DNA from 3 places in the Magnetospira sp. QH-2 genome. Region 2 is predicted to be linked to each of the others. Evidence: predicted binding sites of a transcription regulator. Region 2 holds the regulator's gene; each other region holds the start of a gene.
The links. Region 2 encodes PhoB, which activates phosphate uptake and scavenging genes when phosphate is short. Its sites were predicted from a motif close to TNTCATAAAACTGTCA; they were not measured.

Region 1 (4,188 bases), 820 kb from region 2:
CGCATAGGTATTTACCTGGCGCCGAATGATCTCCAGGTTCAGATCGTCATCAACCGTATGATAGGAATCAGTTTTCCGGGACATTCTGAACGCCAGTATTGTTTCGGGAGACGGCAGAAGAAATTCAAAAATATAGCGTTCCCGCCAATTGGACTGGAACAACCCTTGCCCGAGGGGAGGGATCATAATTCGGTTTGTTTCAAGTTTGGGCTGCTCACCCTTTTCCAGCCATTCCCGATCAAAAACCGTCAAAGCTTCCGAAAAACCAAAGAACGGCAAACCCAAATGAACCTCGCGGGGGCGATACACCAACGTACGATCTCGCCACCAATTGGTCTGAGTCATATCGATATAGCCCTCATTGGGCCAACCGTGCAGTTTATTGATCATATATGTTTTGCCGGAACCTGGCGGCCCCGTAACAATCAACTGGCGAAACTTCAGCCCAATGGGCAATTCAACCCCGTAAACCTCCTGGAGTCCTTCAACAGGTAAGAGTTTCTTGTTGATTGAGACTCCCATGGTTCTTTCTCTCCTTCCGCCAAAGCACGATCAGCATTCAGCGGTAGCAAAACGATTAATTTCGCAGGATCGTGATTTCCAAGGCAACGATTCCACAGTACTTACGATGCCGACTCATTTCAACACAGCCAAATCCAAGGTTTGGCGTGATTGATCGGCGGAGGGTCTGACTCCGGCAAATTCGGTGTAGTTCAGAGGCGAAAGGTGCCCTAGGCAGGGAGAGCCTGCTTGTGCTTTTTAAAATCCGAAACGCAATCTATTTCTTGCTTTTCAGGTGTTTCAAAGCCTTGAGGCCTTTCTTTCTTTGGGCATGGATCAGATGAAGCTTTTTATCGATCTTTTTCTTCTCGACACCACTGGCCTGGGCGGACTTTTTCCGTAGGGAATTCTTTTTGTGTTTCAGTTTTGCCAATACTTTTTTTAGGGAATCGATCTGCTTGTGCTTCTTTTTATCGTCCTTCAGCACATTGCCCAGTGATTCCAACAAGGATTGAGTTTTCATTTTGACACCCTTTGTTTTGACCGAACCAGATTAACACCCCTTTGATGGTCAAAGGGATATTAATCTGAAGCGTCATAATTAATTCACAGAACCAGATTCAGATGCCAGTTCATCAACCTCTTCTTGGTCCAGGGATACGAGGAGTTTGGCCTCACGCTGATCAAGGCTATCCTTGCCAAACAAGCTATCGGCCAGGTCTGCCAGGTTCCAAATGATGGTCTTGGCATAACTCATATCATTGATGAGCGACGACCCCATGCCGGAGGTAATCCGCCCATCACGAATCAATCCATCAAGGGTGCCATTGACGACAATGTTCTCTTCCGCGATCGCCACCTTGAATTCATCCAGATCGAGTGAATCCACATCCTCATTTTGGCCGTCGCGGAGTTGCTGAATCATGCGCAGCAGTTCCGCAATTTGAATGCGAATGCCATTGTACTCGCGGCGAATGAATTCGTTGTCGGAGTTGGCATAGGCTGACATGTTTTTTCGCAGATGCTTCACTTCCTTGACCGACTGAACAATGGTGCCACAGACGTGACGCAGTTCGAACAGTTCATTGCCGTACTCGTTGGGCAGGCGGGTTTGCGTGCGGCTGATGAAGTCGATGATCGCCGAGTATAGCGCTTTGACCTTGGTCAGATAGACGTCGTCGATTTCAATGTCGATGACCTCCCTGCTGGAAGACAATTTCTTTTCCAGGTCCACATCCGACAAAATGTCATGTCGATGCAAATTGAGGCCGTGTGCCATGATTTCAAATGCATTGTCATAAAGATGCATGGCCTCGTTGCGGACGGCTTCCAACATGGTTTCTGGAAAATCTTCCACGGACTCATTGAGGTAGCGCGGTTGCACGACCGTCTGTTCTGGCGCGGTAATTGATTTCTCGAGAAAGGCCACCATTTTCCCAATCAACGGCACCATGATGATCACGCCGAGAAGATTGAAAATCGTATGGAAAACAGCCAGCTTGAGCGAGTAATCGTCCTCTCTGATACCGACATTGTTGGCCACGAACTCCACCGCAATGACAAGCTGGTGGATAAAGATGATCGCGACCATGCCGGTCACGAGATTGAACATCAGATGAGCCCCGGCCAATCGTTTACCTTGGTAGTTGGCGCTCATTGCACCGATGATGGCGGTAATTGTTGTGCCGATATTCGCGCCAATAGCCAAGGCCAAGGCGTTTTCATAGCTGATCTGTTGTGCGGACAATGCGGTTAGAATTAGTACCAAGGTGGCATGGCTTGACTGCATGATGACGGTCGCGGCGATGCCGATCCCGGTATAGATGAGCAGCCCGGCATAGCCTTCAATGGCAAACGAAGACAGGTCGATGGTATGGCGGAAGGCTTCAAAGCCTTCTTTCATGTGGTGGATGCCGAGAAAAAGGAAACCCAACCCTGCCAGGATGTAGCCGATTCCCTTGAGGCTACGGGAGCGCTGAAAGACGAGAATAATGCCGAATACCAGCATGGGCATGGCATAAGCCGAGATCTTCACCTTCAACCCGAAACCGGCTACCAGCCAGGCGCCGGTCGTCGTACCGATATTGGCACCAAAAATAATCCCGATACCAGATGTTAGGCCAATCAGTCCAGCACTAAGAAAAGAGATGGTGATGACAGAAACAAGAGAGCTGGATTGCATTATGGTAGTGGTGGCAATACCAAACCCTATGCTTTTCCACAGCTTGTCTGTTGTTTTTTTCAGTAAGCTTTCTAATAGGCCACCCGTGAATGACCTAAACCCTTCTTCCAAGAAGAGCATTCCAAATAAGAATATGGATACGCCAGCGGAGATTTCCTTGAAATTCGGACTTACCCAGAATCCATAAACCAATATGGAAAATATGACGGGAAGAAATATTTTCTTGAGCATTCTCTATGCCTTTTTAATTCAGATACATATTTTCATAGCAGCAATCTTGTGTGCTGCTATTTGTTTGGTACGCTATGTTTTTCTATTCCAGCACTGGATGTGTTGGGATTTTCTTGTTGGGGGAGGTGATTGTAACAAATCTGTCACCTAATGGAAACATCTCGTCGACTAAATCGACACCCTCATTCCAAACGTGGTCCGATCAAGGGTCTGGTTGTGGTTCGGGCGGAGGCCTCAAAGGGGGTGGATTGACACGAGCGCGTGTCGGGTCCAATCGGACCCGTTAGACACGCGCGACCATATTGGAATCGATCACGTTTTTCGTGTTTGATCGAATCCGATCAAACACGACGTGATCTAGCGCGTGTCGGGTCCAATCGGACCCGTTAGACACGCACGACCTTATTGGAATCGATCACGTTTTTCATGTTTGATCGAATCCGATCAAACACGACGTGATCTAGCCAGCCTCCCGCGGAAGCCGTTCAAGCTTCCTCGCCATGCCGCCGTCTCGATCCTCGGCGAGTAGGGCATATCAATTCGAGATATCGCAATGCTCGCTATGGCCCAAAAGAAACAAGGCCCTAGCGTCCATGCTAAGGCCTTGATCTAAATGGTAGGCTGTGAGGGATTCGAACCCACGACCCGCTGATTAAGAGTCAGCTGCTCTACCAACTGAGCTAACAGCCCCCAACGGGGAGGCCCGGCATATAGCAGAGTCCAAACGGACTTGTCGAGGGGGTTGTTGGTCTATTTCAAATGTTTTCGGCCCCTGTGGGGGCCAATCCCTTGACAAAGGCTCGGGTCCATGGCGTTTTGCGCCCCAGATTAATGAACGAGATACCCCTCCAGGAGACAGTCATGCATCCCTATCGCTCGCACAACTGCGGGGAATTGCGCCCCCACAACACCGGACAAGAGGTCCGCCTGTCGGGCTGGGTGCATCGGAAAAGGGATCACGGCAATCTCTTGTTCATCGACCTGCGCGACCATTTCGGGGTCACCCAATGTGTCATCGACGTATCCAGCCCGCTGTTTGCCCAGGCCGAGGCCATGCGCCCGGAAAGCGTGATCATTGTAGATGGAAAGGTCGTTGATCGCACCGAGGACACCATCAATCCCAACCTGCCCACCGGCCACGTGGAGGTGCAGGTTGCGACCATGACCATCGAATCTCCGGCCGAGCAACTGCCCTTGCAGGTCTTCGGCGAGGCGGAGTATCCGGAAGAAACCCGGCTGCGGTATCGCTTCATCGACCTGCGCCGGGAAAAGGT
Region 2 (4,188 bases):
CCAGCCCTCGCGGGAGAACAGCGGTTTCTTGACAAAGGTCCCGCCCAGGTCGGCCGCGCGCGGGTCGCCTTCGAAGTAGGCCGGTAGCAGGTTGGGGTGGCCCTCGTACATCTCCCACAGCAGGGGCAGCAGGCCTTTGTTGGAGAGCAGGGACTTCCACAGGGGCTCGATGAAGGTACAGCCGCTGTCGGGGATCTGGGCGCCGAAATCCTCGGCCATCATCCATTCCCAGGGATAGAGCTTGAACAAGGTGGTGACGGCCTCATCCTCGGTATCTGTAAAGCGACGGTCGGGAGAGAGCCCCAGGTCTTCCATATAGAGGAACCGGGTCTCCAGTCCCGCCTGAGTGGCCACGTCTTCCAGGTAGGCCACCGTCGCGCGGTCCTCGGTGCTGTCCTTGGCGCAGGCGAAATGCAAGCGACCCGGGATGCCCATGTTGGACAGGGATTCCTGCAATCGCTCATGCAGGGAATTGAACTGATCGCAGCCCGGCGGGATGATGCCGCGCTCCATGGCCTGTTCCAGCCAGACCCATTGAAAGATCGAGGCCTCGAACAGGGATGTGGGCGTATCGGCGTTGTATTCCAAAAGCTTGGCCGGGCTTTGGCCGTCATAGACAAAGTCCATGCGGCCATAGAGATTGCGTTCCCGGTCGGCCCAGCTATCGGCGATGGGTTGCCAGAACAACTCCGGCACCGCCAGCTTCTTGAGCACTTCCTCGTCGTTGACGGCCCGCTCGACCACCTCGAAGCAGAATTGTTCCAGCTCCTCCACCGGGTCTTCCAGGTCGTCTTCGATCTGGCGCAAGGAGAACTTGTAGCACAGGCTCTCATCCCAATAGGGATCGCCGTCGAGGGAATGGAAGCTAAAGCCGTTTTGCTCGGCGGTGGCTTTCCAGTCCTCGCGCTCGGGAATGGCAATGCGGTCCATCAGCCGCCAAAACTGCGGTAGCCGGTGCGCGTCGACCCGGTGGGCATGCGCGCCGTCTGTCCAAGGCTGGAAGCCCGGCTGCCGAAACCACCCCGGCGCATGGTAGAGGTCTTGACGCTGGGGGTCTTGGTCAGTGATTGCGGCACCTTGGTCATGCCGGTTTTGGAGGCCACGGTCTTGTTGTCGGCGGTGCGATAGGACTTGGCGTCGTCGGAGGAGCGATACAGGGGTTGGCTGCGCCCGGCCATCATCTGGCCCATCATGAAGCCCATCATCATGGGCATGAAGACCGAGCCGCCCGATTGGGTCTGATAGGGGGAATCTTCGCATTGCCCGGCGCCGAAATCGGCTTCGCAGTCGCCCTTGGAAGTATACTTGGGCGCCACCTTGGCATGCTGTTCCTGGGAAGCAGCCAGGGATTCCGTGCAGAGTTCCTTGGTCATGCCCGGGGTGATCATGCATTGATCAACGCTCTCGAAAACCCCCACGTCCACTTGACTTTCCTCGCAGGCGGTCAGGGCGAGGGCAGAGGCCCCCATCATGACCAGGGCAACGTGACGCGAACGCTTCATGACAAACTCCTTCAACTCCGGATACGGGTTGTTCCGAATATGGGCAGATTAACCAAGGAATGAAAGGGTGTCAGGCCTTTTCCGCATCCAGGGAATATCCGGCGCCGCGCACCGTGCGGATCAGGTCGGGCATTTTCTCGCCATTCAACGCCTTGCGCAGGCGGCGGATATGCACATCAACGGTGCGCTCTTCCACATGGATATTGCGGCCCCAGACCAGATCCAGCAACTGTTCGCGGGAGAACACCCGGCCCGGCCGTTCGATCAAGGTGGTGAGCAGGCGGAACTCGGTCGGGCCCAAATGCACCGACGTGCCGTTGCGGGTTACCTTGTGTTCCAGCAGATCGATGGAGATATCGCCGTAATCCAGCTTGTCTTCGCTCAGGGCCGGGCGGGCCCGACGCAGCACGGCCCGTACCCGTGCGACCATCTCGCTGGGCAGGAACGGCTTGACCACATAGTCGTCGGCGCCGTTATCGAGGCCCCGGATGCGGTCGCCTTCCTCGCCCCGGGCGGTGAGCATGATCACCGGCAGGCCTCGGGTTTCCTTTTTGGAGCGCAGGCGTCGGCAGACTTCCAGCCCGGAGAGTTCCGGCAGCATCCAATCCAGGATTACCAGATCCGGCTGTTCCTCTTCCACTTTGACGAGGGCGTCTTCGCCGGTCCCGGCGATGGATGTGCGGAAATCAGCCTTCGAGAGGTTATAGTGCAAGACCTCCGCCTGGGGGGCTTCGTCCTCTACAATCAGGATCAGCGGCTTCATGAGTCCTCCGTATTGCCTCTTTGCGTCCGGTAATTAAGCGTCGATCTCGACCACAGTGGTCGAGGTGCTATCGTCCTTGGGGCGTTCCTGGTCGGGAATTTCCCCTTCGACAAGGAAGTGGACCTGTTCGGCGATAAAGGTCGCGTGGTCGCCGATACGCTCCAGGTTCTTGGCAATGAACAGTAAGTGCGTGCAAGCCGTGATGTTCCGGTGGTCTTCCATCATGTAGGTCAAAAGCTCGCGAAACAAGCTGGTATGGAGCTGATCAACCTCTTCATCGCGGTTCCAGACATCGGTGGCCATCTCGGTATCGCGGCTGAGATAGGCATCCAGCACATTCTTGACCATTTCCTGGACCAGGGTGCCCATGCGGGAAATGGTGGTGATGGCGCCACTGAAAGCCGGTGCCTTGGCCAGGGCCAGATTGCGCTTGGCGACATTCTTGGCGTAGTCGCCCATGCGTTCCAGCGTGCTGGCCACTTTCAAGGCCGCGATCACGGCGCGCAGGTCGTCGGCATGAGGGTGTCGCAGAGCCAGGATGCGCAGGGTCATTTGGTCTATTTCCCGCTCCATTTCGTCAATGCGTTCGTCATGGGCCATGACTTCCGTGGACAGCTTGGTGTTGCCGCGCACCAAAGCGAGAATGGCGTCTGAGAACTGCGCTTCGACCAGACCACCCATTTTGGCGACGGTATTTTCCAGCGTCTTGAGCTCTTGCTCGAAGGCGCGGTTCGTATGTTCGTGCTCGGTATCCTGCGGCATGGATCGGATCCTCATAGCGTCCGGGGATGTCAGCCGAAGCGGCCAGTAACGTAATCCTGGGTGCGTTGTTCCTGCGGATTGGTGAAGATTACCTCGGTATCATCCAGTTCCACCAGGTCGCCCAGGTGGAAGAAGGCGGTCTTTTGCGACACCCGCGCCGCCTGGGACATGGAATGGGTGACGATGATGATGGTGAAGCTGGCCCGAAGCTCATCGATCAGGTCTTCGATCTTGGATGTGGCGATGGGATCCAGGGCCGAGCAGGGCTCATCCATCAAGATAACTTCCGGCTGCACGGCGATGGCGCGGGCGATGCATAGCCGTTGCTGCTGTCCACCCGACAGGCCGGTACCCGGTTGATCCAGGCGGTCTTTGACCTCGCCCCACAGCCCGGCTTTTTCCAGGCTCATCTGTACCAGGCCATCCATTTCGTCCTTGTGGTCGATCAGACCGTGGATGCGCGGGCCGTAGGAAACATTTTCATAGATCGACTTGGGGAAGGGGTTGGGTTTTTGGAACACCATGCCGACCCGGGCCCGAAGCTCGACCACGTCGAGCCGACGGTCATAGATATCTCCGCCGTCAAGCAGAATATCCCCGGTGACGCGGCAGATGTCGATGGTATCGTTCATCCTGTTGAGGCAGCGCAGGAAGGTAGATTTTCCGCAGCCCGACGGGCCAATGAAAGCCGTTACTTCCTTTTCGCCAATGTCCATGCTCACATCGCGGATGGCTTGCTTGTCCGCATAGTAGACGTCCACATTGCGGACGGCCACCTTGGGGGTTCCCTCAGTCATCAGAGGCTGACCCGCGGTTGGAGTGGGTATATCGAGATGTACGTTGCTCACGGTTTTTTATCTCCTACCAGCGGCGTTCGAATTTCTTGCGCATCCAGACCGCGGCGCCATTCATCAGCACCAGGAAGGCCAGAAGCACCATGATGGCTGCCGAGGTTCGCTCGACAAAGGCGCGTTCGGGGCTATCGGCCCACAAATATACCTGAACCGGCAGAGCCGTGGCCGGGTCGAAGGGGCCCTTGGGAATATCGACGATAAAGGCGACCATACCAATCATCAGCAATGGGGCCGACTCCCCCAAGGCCCGGGCCATGCCGATGATGGTGCCGGTCAGCATGCCGGGTAATGCCAAAGGCACCACATG
Region 3 (4,188 bases), 1.4 Mb from region 2:
CAACGAACTGAAGCGCTCCAATGAAGAGTTGAGCCAATTCGCCTATGTTTCTTCCCACGACCTGCGGGAACCGCTCCGCATGGTGACCAGCTATGTCCAACTACTGGAGCGCAAATGCCACAGCGTGCTGGACGATGAGGGACGCCAGTACATTGGCTATGCGGTGGATGGCGCCCTGCGCATGGACAGCCTGATCAACGACCTGCTGGAATTCTCGCGGGTGGAAAGCAAGGGTCAACGCCCCACCGAAGTGGAAAGCACCGATGTGGTGATGGAGGTGTTGGAAAACCTCCATACCCTGATCGATGAATCCAACGGACGCGTCACCTTTGAGGGCCTCCCGCGCATCTCCGCCGATTCAGCTCAAATGATCCAACTGTTCCAAAACTTGATATCCAATGCCCTCAAGTATGGCCGTCCCGATGTACCACCGGAAATCCACATCGTGGGTCAGACCGAGCAGGGGCTGACGACCTTCTCGGTCATTGATAACGGCATTGGTATAGATCCCCGCTATCAAGACAAGATTTTCGTTATTTTCCAGCGCCTGCATGCACGGGAAGAATTCAGCGGAACGGGGATTGGCCTGGCCATTTGCAAGCGAATCGTTGAACGCCACGGTGGAACGATCTGGGTGGAAAGCACCCCTGGCGAGGGATCGACCTTCCACTTCACCTTGCCAACGGCTCCGTAAAACTCAGGAGTCCGAGGCTGACGATCCTGCCGCCACCATGTCTGTGGGAATCATCGTGTAATCCCCCGCCTCGTCCCGGAACGGGCTTAGATTGTCGATAAACTGTTGCGTGCTGACCGCCCAGGAGAAGGTTTCCGCGTGGGCGCGACAGACATCGGCCGGAATGCCCAAGGCTTTTTCAACCGCCAACTCCAGGTTTTCGTCCAGCACCCCGGCGGGACTGTCGCCGATGACATCCAACGGACCCGGCACCGGATAGGCGGCCACCGGCACGCCGGAGGCCAGGGCTTCGATGAGAACCAGCCCAAAAGTATCGGTACGGCTCGGAAACACAAAGACATCGGCGGCGGCATACCAGGCGGCCAGGTCCGCGCCATGCCGGGCACCGGCGAACAGAACATCGGGATGGGCCTTGCGCAGAGACTCCAGTTGCGGTCCATCGCCCACGACCACCTTCTGACCGGGATTGCCCAAGGACAAAAAGGCTTCGATATTTTTTTCCACCGCCACCCGGCCCACATAAAGCTGGATGGGCCCCTCGATCCCTTGCAGCTCCTTGGGGGGGCTATTGCGGTATTGAGGCCGGAACTGGTCGGTATCCACGCCCCGGGTCCAACGGCGAATATCCTTGAACCCACGCTCCTCAAGCGCCTGCTCGATGGTTTCCGTCGCCACCATGACCCCCGAGGAGGCGCCATGGAACCATCGCACGAAGGCATAGGACCAGGCCAACGGCAGCCGCGTGCGGGCATGGATGTATTCCGGAAAGCGGGTATGATAGGCGGTGGTGAACGGCAGCCCCCGGCGGCGGCAATAACGTCTCGCGGCCAATCCCAGGGGCCCCTCCGTGGCAAGATGGATGGCACAGGGCTGGGCCGTGTCCAACAGCTTTTTCACCTTTGGTCCGGGGAATAGCGCCAGGCGGATTTCCGGATAAGTGGGACAGGGCGTGGTGCGGAACTCGTTCGGGGTGATATAGGTCACCTCATGGTTCCGGGCCGTCAGGTGCCGACCCAGGGAATCCAAGGTGCGGACCACTCCGTTGACCTGGGGGTACCAGGCATCTGTAACAATGACGATATGCACGGGAACCTTCGGATCTAGGCCGGCTCCGGGATCTTGCCCGGCGCCGCCTTGGTTGAGGGTGTCGCAGGGGCCGGAGCTATTTCCCGAACCGTCGCGTCGATGGGGGACAGGTCGCGGAGCTTCAGCCAATCGAGAACCTCCAACCGTCCGTCGGGATGCTCGACCAGAGCCGTGCAGCTTTCCACCCAATCGCCGTCGTTGGCATAGGTGATGCCGTCCATGTCATAGAGTGCCGTGGCATGAATATGGCCGCAGACGACGCCTTCGACGCCCCGCTTGCGGGCCTCTCCGACCACCGCTTCCTCGTATCGGCTGATATATTCGACGGCATTCTTTACCTTATGTTTCAAATAAGCCGAAAGGGACCAATACCTGAATCCCAATTTCCGGCGCGCCAGGTTCAGCCAGTGATTGGTTTCCAGCAGCATCTCGTAGGCCCAGTCCCCGATCAAGGCCAACCACCTGGCATACTTTACCACCGCATCGAACTGGTCGCCATGGATTACCAGATAGCGCTTTTTATCGGCCGCGGTATGAATGGCCTCGGTCAGAACGGCGACATTACCGAAGCGTTGTTTGGCGAAATCACGGAAATTCTCATCGTGGTTGCCGGGGATGTAATAGACCTTGGTCCCCTTGCGGGCCTTGCGCAGGATTTTCTGCACCACGTCATTATGGCTTTGGGCCCATTCCCATTTGCGGCTCAGGCGCCAGTTGTCGACGATATCGCCGACCAGATAGAGGTAGTCGGATTCCGTGTGCCTGAGGAAATCCAGCAGATACTCCGCCTTGCAGCCTTTGGTCCCCAAATGGATATCGGAAATCCAAATGGTCCGGTAGCGTAGTTTGGTGGTCCCCAAGGCGTTCATGGCGCGGCCCCCAGCCGATGCGCGGCGCTTCGGGGCTTCGCCTATGTTGTGGCAGCCCCAATGATATCTTCAACATTCTGTAGCCACATGGGAGGGTGCTGTCTAGGTGTCCACCCCCATTTTCACGAAACATTAAAGAATTCGTCGCCGCTTTGTAGTGCTGAAGTTTCACTTCCCATTCCATATTATTTATGTATTGTAACTGCAATCAATTATTCACATGTCCTGGTGCAGTATAAACTCAAAACAAGCAAAACAAATATGATCGATCCCTATCAGAAGACCACCACCCGGCGAATTCTGGTCATCCACAACCCCATCGCCGGAAAACGTCATGGAGGCCTGTTCCAGCGGGTCATCGACAAGCTCCGTGATTTCGGCTGTATGCTGACCATTCGCGACACCACGCGACGGGGCGACGCGGAAACCTTTGCCAGCGAGGCCTCGGCGGATCAGTTCGATGCCCTGGTGGCCGCCGGTGGCGATGGCACCATCAATGAAGTGATCAACGGATTGGACGATTTTCGGTTGCCTCTGGCCATTGTCCCGCTGGGAACAACCAATGTTTTGGCCCGGGAAATCGGTTTGGCCGTGCAGGCCGACGCCATCGCACGGACCATCGCCGAGGGCAACCCGACCCCGATTCATGTGGGACTGGCCAACGATCGCCGCTTTATTCAGATGGCCGGGATCGGCTTCGACGCCCAAGTGGTGGCGCAGGTCAATCCGTCGATCAAGAAGCTCATCGGCAAGGGAGCCTATGTGGTCGAAACCTTTGCCCAGTTGGTGAAGTACTCCTTCCCCCGGTATCGGTTGACCCTTGATGGAAAGCCGGAGGAAGCGGCCTCAGCGGTGATATCCAACGGTCGCTACTACGGCGGCAAGTTCGTCTGTACCCCGGATGCGCGGCTGGAGAACGGCGATTTTCAAGTCTGCCTGTTCCGCAACTCCGGTCGCTGGAACACCCTGCGCTATGCCTGGGGCTTGGTCACCGGTCGCCTGGGCGGTTATCGCGACGTGGTGATTATGACGGCACGGGAAATCACTGTTGAGGGCCCCGTGGGCGATCCGGTCCAAGGCGATGGCGACGTGCTGGGGCACCTCCCAATCACCTTGAGCCTTGAACCCCGTCGGTTGACACTGCTCACCCCGTAATCAGGTTGTCCAGGGCGATCTGGACTGTCATAGTTCCAAGTTCAAAAACTTGGCACGGATCGGGGAAAAACCGGCATGGCTGATACGGAAATTCAAACCAACGGTGACGAACGAGACGAATTGGCAAAACTGCGCAAGGAAGCGTCGGCGCGGATCAGCGAGCTCACTCGAGAACTGGTCACCGTGCTCCGCGAATTGGGTAAACAGTTCGAAGAGCGTGGCAGTCTGCCCAAGGCCAAGGAATGCTATCGGCGGGCGTTAAAGCACTTTCCCGGCCATGCCCCGGCCTTGCTGGATCTGGCCCGGTTGCTCAAAAAAGACAATCAACTGGAAGAGGCCCTGCCGGTCTATCAGCGCCTGGCCAAGCTGCGGCCGGACGATGAA

Region 1: MGMAQ_RS10950 (Na/Pi cotransporter family protein) is a predicted target of PhoB. The motif match lies at 3,045-3,060, and genes of this name have one in related genera.
Region 3: MGMAQ_RS13535 (UDP-2,3-diacylglucosamine diphosphatase) is a predicted target of PhoB. The motif match lies at 2,770-2,785, and genes of this name have one in related genera.

The regions. Positions count from the first base shown of each region.
Region 1 is NZ_FO538765.1:2,314,351-2,318,538, reverse strand. Features, by position in the region: gene MGMAQ_RS10960 (metallophosphoesterase) at 1-84, opposite strand, end outside; gene MGMAQ_RS10955 (hypothetical protein) at 779-1,024, opposite strand; gene MGMAQ_RS10950 (Na/Pi cotransporter family protein) at 1,103-2,914, opposite strand; tRNA gene MGMAQ_RS10945 (tRNA-Lys) at 3,529-3,604, opposite strand; gene aspS (aspartate--tRNA ligase) at 3,776-4,188, shown strand, end outside.
Region 2 is NZ_FO538765.1:1,495,753-1,499,940, forward strand. Features, by position in the region: gene MGMAQ_RS07035 (glutathionylspermidine synthase family protein) at 1-930, opposite strand, end outside; gene MGMAQ_RS07040 (DUF1190 domain-containing protein) at 930-1,502, opposite strand; gene phoB (phosphate regulon transcriptional regulator PhoB) at 1,573-2,265, opposite strand; gene phoU (phosphate signaling complex protein PhoU) at 2,299-3,027, opposite strand; gene pstB (phosphate ABC transporter ATP-binding protein PstB) at 3,057-3,824, opposite strand; gene pstA (phosphate ABC transporter permease PstA) at 3,889-4,188, opposite strand, start outside.
Region 3 is NZ_FO538765.1:2,851,549-2,855,736, forward strand. Features, by position in the region: gene MGMAQ_RS19710 (DUF3365 domain-containing protein) at 1-694, shown strand, start outside; gene MGMAQ_RS13530 (glycosyltransferase family 1 protein) at 698-1,780, opposite strand; gene MGMAQ_RS13535 (UDP-2,3-diacylglucosamine diphosphatase) at 1,795-2,649, opposite strand; gene MGMAQ_RS13540 (diacylglycerol kinase family protein) at 2,911-3,804, shown strand; gene MGMAQ_RS13545 (tetratricopeptide repeat protein) at 3,880-4,188, shown strand, end outside.